DNA from 3 places in the Acetobacter vaccinii genome. Region 3 is predicted to be linked to each of the others. Evidence: riboswitches for the same ligand, from Rfam matches in the RefSeq annotation. Region 3 holds a riboswitch; each other region holds the start of a gene.
The links. A riboswitch is a leader RNA that binds a small molecule or an ion and turns the genes downstream of it on or off. The one in region 3 is predicted to bind cobalamin.

Region 1 (3,274 bases), 780 kb from region 3:
CCATTACTTTGATGCGGGGATCGAGCAGAGCATTCTGCCCGGCTGGCGTGTGTCGTTTGATGCGTATTACAAGCTGGCACATAACCTGATTGATGAAGGGCAGTTTGGTGCCCCCATTATTCTCAGCGGCTTCAATTACCGTCGCGGGCAGGTCAACGGGTATGAATTCAGCACGTCATACACGCATGGTCCCCTGTCCCTTTACGGCAACTTTGCCTGGTCGCGGGCTATCGGCAAGGATATTACCAGTGCCCAGTTCAACTTTTCGGACGAAGACCTGGCCTATATCCACAACCGCTGGATCCCGCTGGATCACGACCAGCGCTGGACTGCTTCTGCCGGGGTTACCTACAGCGCGTTTGATAAAACCCGCTTTCCGCTGCGGCTGTCGGCCACCATGCTGTATGGCAGCGGCCTGAGGGCTGATGGGGCAACCCCCAACGGGGCCAGCCTGTCACCTTATGCTACGGTCAATTTCTCGGCTGTGCAGACCATCCACAATACATTTGGCGGTCTGTGGCATGGTGATACGCAACTGCGGCTGGATGTGATCAACCTTGCTGACCACACCTATCTGCTGCGTGATGGGTCTGGCATCGGGGTGGGTGCTCCCCAGTATGGCCTGCGCCGTACAATCCTGTGTGGGATTGCACAGGGGTTCTAAAGTAAAGGCCGGGCGGTTGTGCCGCCCGGCCTTTTTAACGTTAGCCCTGAGGGGCTTCGACCAGCGCCGCTTTGAGGCGGGCTTCCCCTTCGGGGGAGAGTGAGGTCTGCACAATACGGGCATGGCCCTTGAACTGTGCCAGATCGGCCAGCACCTTGTCCGGCTGGGACTTGCGCACCAGTACGAACAGTGCCGAGGTGTTGGGCGGAATGGTGTCGCTGAGCGAGCGGATAAAGTCGTCGTTGATCCCGTAGTCGGAGAAAGACCCCGCCAGCGCCCCGGCTCCGGCCCCGACTGCACTGCCGATGACAAAGCCCGCCAGCGGGTTCAGGCACAGCAGGCCCACAAGCGTGCCCCAGAACCCGCCTGACAGCAGCCCCCAGGAGGCACCAGCCCGTTCCAGATTCACGCTCTGGTGCAGCCGTGCCTTGCCTGTGCCGTCACGCGTGACCACAACGGCGTCTTCCAGATCGAGCAGATATTCGGTTTCCAGCTTGCGGCATTCGGCAAGGACCTTTGCCGCGTCATCCACATGGTCAAAGCCCAGAACGATCAGATCAGACATGCTGTCTCCTCCAGTACGCTGCCGTGGCCACTCTGGCCGGGCATGGCATCCTGTTTGCGTTACGATATGGGCAGGATCATCCCCAAGTCCAGATGGGGGGTGCCATTGCAGCCCTTTGCAGGTGGCATGGGCGGGGCACGGACCAGTGTTGCCTGCCATCCGCAGTGGGAGCGTGATGTCAATTGTGCAACATGTTGCTTATTGACACAGGGGGGGGAGCCTATAAAGCACGAGGCATGATGGTTTCCCCCGCAGGGGATGAAAAGGGAACCGGGTGCCAGATGGCTTGCCATCTCATTCCCGGGCTGTCCCCGCAACTGTAGGCGGTGTTCCTGCGCGATCTGGCTGTTATGGCCAGCCCACTGGAAGGCACATTCCGGGAAGGGTTGCAGGGTTTTCCAACCGCAAGCCAGGAGACCTGCCATCATGCGGAGTTGCAGACGGGATAACGCTGGTCGGGGTGTGTCGGCGGGCTGGACTGGTGGTCACACCATACATGCGGGTGTCCTGCGTATGTATGGTTCAGTCAGCCGTAGTCTCGTGGCAACGCTCTAGCGTACGACTGCCATTGCCATGACCCTTCGATATTTCCTGCTTGCTGCGTCCGGTCTTGTGTTTGCCGGGCATGCCGCCCACGCTGCCACGTCCACGTCCACGTCCACGTCCACGTCCACGTCCACGTCCACGTCCACGTCCACGTCCACGGCTCAGGGGCAGGGTGTTGCGGCGGCACAGGGGGCAGCCCTGCACACGGTCGTCTCCCTCCATACCGATGTCTTTCCCGAGAACGTGACAGTCAGTGCTGCGCGCAGGCCCACGCTTGCGACCGAAATCGGGACGGCCACAAGCATTATCACCGAGCAGCAGATCCTGACCCAGCAACGCCGTACGTTGAGTGACGTTCTGGCCCGTCAGCCGGGTCTTACGGTGGTCAGCACCGGGGGTTTTGGGGGCACGACCTCCATTTTCATGCGGGGTAATAATGCCAACGAGGTCAAGGTCCGGCTGGACGGCATGGATATTAACGACGGCAGCACAACAGGCGGCCAGTTTGACCCCGCACAGTTTGTGACTGACGGCATGGGCCGTGTGGAAATTCTGCGCGGACCGCAAAGCGGGCTGTATGGGGCCGATGCCATGGCCGGGGTAATCGATATGACCACGGCACAGGGGCAGGGCCGCTTTACACCCTTTGTGCGGATTGAAGGCGGCGCTTACGGCACCTTTAACCAGACCCTGGGTGCGCGGGGCAGCAGTGGCCGCTTTCATTACAATGTGACGCTATCGCATTACCGGCAGGACGGTTTCCACGCTATTCCCGGCTATATCGACAAGTATTTCGGGGCTACGAGCGAGCAGCGGCATCGGGGCAACCGTAACGACAACCGCACCGCCAATATCCGCCTTGGTTACGATGTGACCAACACGCTGGACCTGGGGCTGACAGCCCGCCTGATCCAGGGCAACTATCACAGCTATAGCGCCTATAACCTGATGGACGAAGCCTATGGTCTCGTCGGGAGCGAGCGCGAGCATACGACCCAGAATGAGGCCATTGTTCGCGGCACGGCGCATCTGTCATCCTTTGCGGGCAAGTTCGATCAGATTATCGGTCTGGGCTACATGACCACGCGGCGGAGCTGGACGGAAACTGGCACGACGCTTGATGGCAGTTCCCTACTGTATGACCCCACCTATTACCGCTCCAGCCGCATCAAGGTGGACTGGCATGGCACCGTCAAGCTGCGTGAATATGGCACACTCCTTGTTGGTGCCGAGCATTTTCATGACTGGTTCAGCTCCAATCAGGGCAACACCTCTGGCACGGCAACGCCTTTTTACACGACAGCAGGCATGGATACCACGGCGGGGTATGGGCAGTACCAGGGTAACTGGAACCATATTCTCTATGGTGCTGCCAATATCCGCTATGACACCAATTCCCGCTACGGCAATTATGTGACATGGCGCGTGGCCCCGGCCATTCATATCCCCGGCACAGGCACGGTTATCAAGGCCAGCGGCGGCTCTGGTTTTCATGGGCC
Region 2 (3,274 bases), 1.0 Mb from region 3:
GGCAGGTTGGGGGTGCTAAACCCGGCCTGTGTACTGCTGCGCAGGCTGGCCAGCGCCAAGGCTGGGTCTTTACGCCAGAGTTTTTGCAGGTTCTGGCGTTCAAGCACAATGCGGGTGGTGGTGCTCAGGTGGTGCCCGTCCAGCGCGCTCTGGCTGCGTTCGCGGTAGGCGTCCTCAAGACCAAGGCGCTGGATGGTGACCGGGGGGGTGCAGCCTGCCAGTAAGATACAGGTCAACAGGCTGGCCAGCGCTCCGCCGCGCCGCACGGCAGCACCATAGGGGGGGGATGTGGTGGGGCGTGGGGGCAGGGGCGTATGGGGCATGGGGGTCAGACCGTCACTGGGCTTACGCGGTGGTTGATGACCTGGCCAATAATCAGCAGCGCCGGGCTTGATGCCTTTTGCTGTACAGCCAGATCAGGCAGTGTTTCCAGCGTGCCGGTGATCACCCGCTGGTCGGGGGTTGTGCCGCGTTCCACCAAAGCGGCGGGCCAGTCGGGTGGCAGACCGTGGGCGGTCAGCCTGGCGCAGATATGGGGCAGGGTGGACAGCCCCATGTAAATGACAACGGTCTGATTGTGCCGGGCTACGGCGTCCCAGTCCAGTGTGATGCTGCCATCGGCTTTGGCATGGCCGGTCATGAACAGGCAGGATTGTGCACAGTCGCGGTGTGTGAGCGGAATCCCCGCGTAGGAGGCACAGCCATTGGCAGCGGAAATGCCCGGCACAATGCGGAATGGCACGCCAGAGGCGGCCAGTGTTTCCATTTCCTCCCCGCCGCGCCCAAAAATAAAGGGGTCCCCCCCTTTCAGGCGGAGCACGCGTTGGCCCGCCTGAGCACGGCGCACCAGCTCGGCGTTAATGCCTTCCTGCGGCAGGGTGTGTTTGTTGCGGCTTTTGCCCACAAATATCCGCTCTGCATCACGGCGGACATAATCCAGAATGCCGGGGGCTACCAGATTGTCATACAGCACGGCATCAGCGTCCTGCATCAGGCGCAGGGCGGCAAGGGTCAGCAGGTCCGGGTCACCCGGTCCGGCCCCGACAAGCCAGACCTCGCCCCGCTGGGTGTGGTTGGCCAGCAGGCTGTCCAGCTCCTGCCGGGCCTGCTGGGTCTGCCCTTGGCGGGCCAGATGCCCGCCCATACCGTCCAGGAACCGTTCCCAGAGCTGGCGGCGCTCGGCAGGGTCGGGCAGTTTCTCACGCAGCCAGTGGCGCTGGGCCTGCATGAAGGCGGCCAGACGGCCAAGCCCCGCGGGCATGATTTCCTCTATACGTGCGCGCAGGCGGCGGGCCAGAACGGGGGCAGCCCCCCCGGTGGACACCGCAATCTGCACCGCCCCCCGGCTGACAATGGCGGGGGTGATGAAGCTGGAAATTTCAGGGTCATCCACCGCGCAGACAGGAATACCATGGTCCTGGCACAGCGTGGCCAGTGCGCTGTTCAGCCCCCGGTCGTCTGTTGCCAGATAGGCCAGACGGTAACGGGGGGCCAGCAGGGTTGCGGCATCTTCTGGCCGGGCATGGGTGGCTTTGTGCGTTATGGCACCTTCGTCCGCCAGTTGGCGCAGTTCTGCGCAGAGTGTGGCGGAGACAACATGCACCTGTGCCCCGGCCCCCAGCAGAAGCCGCACCTTGTTGGCCGCAACCTGCCCCCCGCCCACGACCAGGGCTGGCGCATCGGCCATGCGGAGCATAACAGGAAACCAGGCTGACGGATCGGATGATGGCTGCATGCCGCATGAGCAAGCAGGCTTTGCCCTCGGATGCAAGAGAGAATACGCGCTTTTCCCCGGTGGTGTGTCATGGATGCGGGCGTGCAACGCATGGTTTTTGCTCGCACTGGCGGGTGTGGGGCGGTAGTGTCGGGCCTGACGGTCGATGGTGCCGCGCAAGCGGCTGAAAAGGGAACACCGTAAGCCCAGCGCCACAGGGCAAGTCGGTGGCTGTGCCCGCAACTGTAGGCAGCCGTCTGGCTCCGGCACCCGTGTTTCGGGTAGTCACTGGCCCTGTGGGGCCGGGAAGGCAGGAGGCAGGGGAGAGGCTGCAAGTCAGGAGACCTGCCATCGTCTTTTTCAGCCATGTCACCCGCCGGGACCAGCGGGGGGCAGAGTAGCCTGCATGATTTTCAGCCCCTTGCCCCCTCAGGGGCGCTCCTACCCTGCCACTGGGGGCGGGGCGGCGGAGATGCACCCATTGGTGCGGCATCTGCTGTCCCTTGCGCCAGACCGGGCTACCGCCCTGCGCGTGCATGACGGCCCCCCTTTGCAGGAGGAAGCCAGCCTGCAACAGGCGGGGGCGCAGATACTGCACAGCCTTGTCGGGGCAGTGCCTGCCGAATTTGCCGCACGTGGCACCCGGCTTGAAACGGTGTTTCGCCCTTTGCTGGACGAGGCTCTGGCTCTTGCCCTGCGTGTTCGCTTTCCGGGGGCTGCGGCATCTCCGGCAGGGCAGGCTATTGTGCAGGCCTACGTGGCTGCTCAGCAGGTTGTTGGGGCGCAGCGGGCAGCCATGGCGTTATATTGCGCACGCTAAGCTTGTAATCCTGGTGCGGCTTGGAGGCAGGTCAGCGATCGCCCAAGCCTGCCTTCTGCCGCCAGTGGCGGGGTGAAAGCCCGCTCCATTTCCTGAAAGCCCGGCTGAAGGCGCTGGTTTCGGAATATCCCAGCTGGGTCGTAATGGTGCTTATGTCGTGCTCTGGCAGGCGCAGCAGACGTTGGGCTTCGGCATAGCGCACGCTTTCCAGCAGGCTGGAATAGGACAGGCCCTGCTCGGCCAGCCTGCGTTGCAGGGTCCAGGTGGGCATGTCCAACTGGGCCGCCAGTGTGGCGATGGTATTTGCACCTGTGGGCAGGTCACGCAGGATGAGGGCATGTGCCTGTTCGCGCAGCGTCTGGGGCTGCGCTACGGCAGGGGTATGCCCGCGGGCAAGCGCAATCAGGGAAGCCCGCATGATATCCAGCATGACAGGGTTGGCGTCGGGCATGGGGCGGTGCAAGTCCGCAGTGCGGAAGACCAGAGCATTCACACTCTGCCCGAAGTGGACATCAGCCTGAAACGCATCCCGGTGGGCGTTTGCCTGTTCGGGCTGGGGGTGGGTAAAGCAGACGGCTTGGGGTGTCCAGTCTGGCCCCAGCGCATGGCGCAGCAGGTTGGTGAACATGCCCAGCGTCAGTTCCGCATCATGGCGGCGTTCTGTAATGGCCGGGTCCAGAATGGCGTATTCCAGCCGTATCAGGGGGCCTGCGCGCACCAGGCGGGTGTGGGTCAGGGCC
Region 3 (3,274 bases):
GTTTCTCGATATTTGAGATACTAATGGACTTCAGACAGAAGCCCTAAATTGATATCAGGGGAAATGAAGTCATAGAGAGAGAAATAAAAGAGAGGGTTTAAAAAAACCCTCTCGATAGTTTTTTAACTTATTACATTCTATTTAATAAAAATATCAATAATGGATAACAGATCTAATGGATTTACCTTCATGCATAAGATCAAATGCGGTATTGATATCTTCGAGCGGCATGGTGTGTGTCACAAAAGGCTCGAGTTGTATATCTCCCTGCATCGCCTGTTCTACCATTGCGGGGAGTTGGCTGCGGCCTTTCACTCCTCCAAATGCAGAGCCTTTCCAGACACGTCCGGTCACGAGTTGAAATGGACGGGTTGAGATTTCCTGCCCTGCCCCAGCAACGCCGATAACAATAGACTGCCCCCATCCACGATGAGCACTTTCCAGCGCGGCACGCATGACATTGACGTTGCCAATACATTCAAAGGTATGATCAATGCCCCACCCAGTCATTTCCACCAAAACCTGTTGAATGGGTTTGTCATAATCTTTTGGGTTCAGAAAATCAGTTGCTCCAAAGACTTTCGCAAGCTCAAATTTTTCAGGATTAGTGTCGATCGCAAAAATGCGTCCTGCTTTTGCCTGGCGCGCGCCCTGAATAACGGCCAAACCAATTCCTCCAAGGCCGAATACTGCGACAGTATCGCCTGGTTGAACTTTTGCAGTATTGTGAACGGCTCCGATACCTGTCGTAACCCCGCATCCGAGCAGGCAAACATGGCCAGGGTTGGCTTGAGGATTTATTTTTGCCAGCGAGACTTCAGCTACGACCGTATATTCGCTGAACGTGGAGCATCCCATATAATGGAAGATAGGCTTGCCCTGGTATGAAAAGCGGCTCGTCCCATCTGGCATGACACCTTTGCCCTGCGTTGCACGAACGGAAACGCAAAGGTTGGTTTTTCCAGATTTGCAGAAAAGACACTCGCCACACTCTGCTGTGTAGAGTGGAATGACGCTGTCACCTGGCTTTACGCTCGTGACGCCCTCTCCCACCTCGACAACAATCCCGGCCCCTTCATGCCCAAGAATGGCAGGAAAAAGCCCTTCAGGATCTTCGCCTGACAAAGTGAAGGAGTCCGTATGGCACACACCCGTGTGTGTAATTTTGACAAGCACTTCCCCAGCGCGAGGAGGCGCAACATCGATTTCGACAATTTCGAGAGGTTTGTTTGCTTCAAAAGCAACGGCCGCACGTGATTTCATAGCTTGTTAGCCCTTTGTATAATCATGATTTTTTGTTGGATTTTGTTTCAACGAAAATAGGAGCGCATCAACGATATGATATCGTCGATATTTCTTTGCTCCGGTGCATCTGGATGAGGCGGCGAAGAAAACTCTTCGCGTAGATGACTTTCCAAGACACTCGACATCAGGCCGTTGACTGCCCCTCTTACCGCAGCAAGCTGCTGTAAAACAGGACCACACTCTACACCTTGCTCCAACGCACTTTCCAGAGCGTCCAGCTGCCCACGGATGCGTCGTACTCTGGCAAGAGCCCGTTTTTTTTCTGCTGGTGTGTGTGGCATTGGACTCGCCTCATTATACTGGTAGGGAGTATTTTATGCGTTCATTAATTTTAATCAAGCTCCCGGGTGCATTATATCGGATGTGTAACGGGCTAGTGTTCGTGAATGAGTGTTTTTCAGAGGGTTCCAAAACCCACTTTTTGTCTTATTTTACAATAATATCAAATAGATGTTCCTATATTTTTCTCCGAAATTTCAGGCTGCAATGTTTGCAAGTGACGGCGAAAACTTGACATGTGCAAAGCCTTGCCCCAACAGCAAGAGGTGTTGGTTCCGCTCTGTGAAGAGACTTTATGGAGAGGCTAAGAGGGAATGTGACAGGCCTGCTCGCAAGGCAGGCTCAGGCACAGCCGCCCCCGCGACCGTTACCGGAAAGATCACCTGGTGCCACTGACGTCATGTTGGGAAGGGCGGGTGATCATTGGGGAAACCCTGAATCCGGGAGCCGGGAGACCTGCCAGCAAACGGATGAAACGGGCAGCCGGGGTGTGCTGTAACCGGCTAAATACTCTGTGATTGCCTGATGGCGGCAGCAGGAGTTTGGCCGTACATACCCTGACTATGAACAGGGTTGAGCCATGAACGCGACGCTTTTTGTCTGTACAACCTGCCGTGCAGGTCAGCCCGTCGTGGATGGGCAGCCTGTGGCTGGTGCCCGCCTTTATACTGCATTGCTAGAAAGCCCACGGCCTCCAGGCCTTACCATTGCTCCTGTGGAGTGTTTGTCCGCGTGTAGCAATGGGTGTGTGGTAGCCCTGAGCGCTCCTGCGTGTTGGAGCTATGTGTACGGGCGGCTCAGTCAGGATGACGCCAACGATATTCTCGCAGGGGCTGCGGCCTATGCGGCTACGTCAGATGGGCTTGTGCCGTGGCGTGAGCGCCCTTTGATTTTCCGCAAGCAGAGCCTTGCTCGCCTTCCCCCGCAGGAGCGTTGAACATGATTGAAACAACTCTGTCCCGTCAGGCGGGAACCAGCCTTACAAAAATTCCCGTCACTGTTGTTACGGGCTTTCTCGGTGCAGGCAAGACGACCCTGATCCGCCATTTGATGAGCGCTCCACAAGGTCGCCGTCTGGCCGTGCTTGTTAATGAATTTGGTACATTGGGAGTGGATGGCGACATTCTTAAATCCTGTGCCGATGAAAATTGTCCGGCTGAAAACATTATCGAACTCGCCAACGGGTGTATCTGCTGTACGGTCGCGGATGATTTTATTCCGACAGTCGAGCGGTTGATGGCGCTGCCACAGCAACCTGACCATATTCTGATTGAAACGTCAGGTCTGGCTCTGCCCAAGCCTCTGCTCAAGGCATTTGACTGGCCGGGTATTCGCTCCCGCATTACCGTAGATGGTGTCATCACTCTAGCTGATGCAGAAGCCGTTGCCGCAGGGCGTTTTGCACCTGACATTGCGGCAGTAGATGCCCAGAGGCTGGCTGATGACAGCCTGGATCATGATACCCCTCTTGCTGAAGTTTTTGAGGACCAGCTTGCCTGTGCGGATATCGTGCTTCTGACCAAGGCTGATCTGGTGGATGCTGCATGTCTGGAGCGTGCGCGTGCAGTCATTGCAGAGCTTGCTCCCCGCCCCTTGCCTATCGTGGCTGTACGTGACGGGGCGATTGATCCGCAGATTGTTCTGGGGCTTGGAGCAGCGGTGGAAGACGACCTTGCTGCGCGGCCATCGC

Region 1: another riboswitch for cobalamin. It lies ahead of FLP30_RS02260 (TonB-dependent receptor plug domain-containing protein); the one in region 3 lies ahead of FLP30_RS11385 (DUF1636 family protein).
Region 2: another riboswitch for cobalamin. It lies ahead of FLP30_RS06750 (hypothetical protein); the one in region 3 lies ahead of FLP30_RS11385 (DUF1636 family protein).

The regions. Positions count from the first base shown of each region.
Region 1 covers NZ_CP043506.1:507,904-511,177, reverse strand. The annotation lists gene FLP30_RS02270 (TonB-dependent receptor) at 1-664, shown strand, start outside; gene FLP30_RS02265 (DUF1269 domain-containing protein) at 705-1,229, opposite strand; cobalamin riboswitch at 1,453-1,669, shown strand; gene FLP30_RS02260 (TonB-dependent receptor plug domain-containing protein) at 1,803-3,274, shown strand, end outside.
Region 2 covers NZ_CP043506.1:1,507,382-1,510,655, forward strand. The annotation lists gene FLP30_RS06740 (esterase/lipase family protein) at 1-323, opposite strand, end outside; gene cysG (siroheme synthase CysG) at 329-1,735, opposite strand; cobalamin riboswitch at 1,865-2,081, shown strand; gene FLP30_RS06750 (hypothetical protein) at 2,121-2,534, shown strand; gene qhpR (AraC-like transcriptional regulator QhpR) at 2,566-3,274, opposite strand, start outside.
Region 3 covers NZ_CP043506.1:2,537,806-2,541,079, reverse strand. The annotation lists gene FLP30_RS11395 (S-(hydroxymethyl)glutathione dehydrogenase/class III alcohol dehydrogenase) at 154-1,263, opposite strand; gene frmR (formaldehyde-responsive transcriptional repressor FrmR) at 1,311-1,586, opposite strand; cobalamin riboswitch at 1,838-2,062, shown strand; gene FLP30_RS11385 (DUF1636 family protein) at 2,165-2,521, shown strand; gene cobW (cobalamin biosynthesis protein CobW) at 2,524-3,274, shown strand, end outside.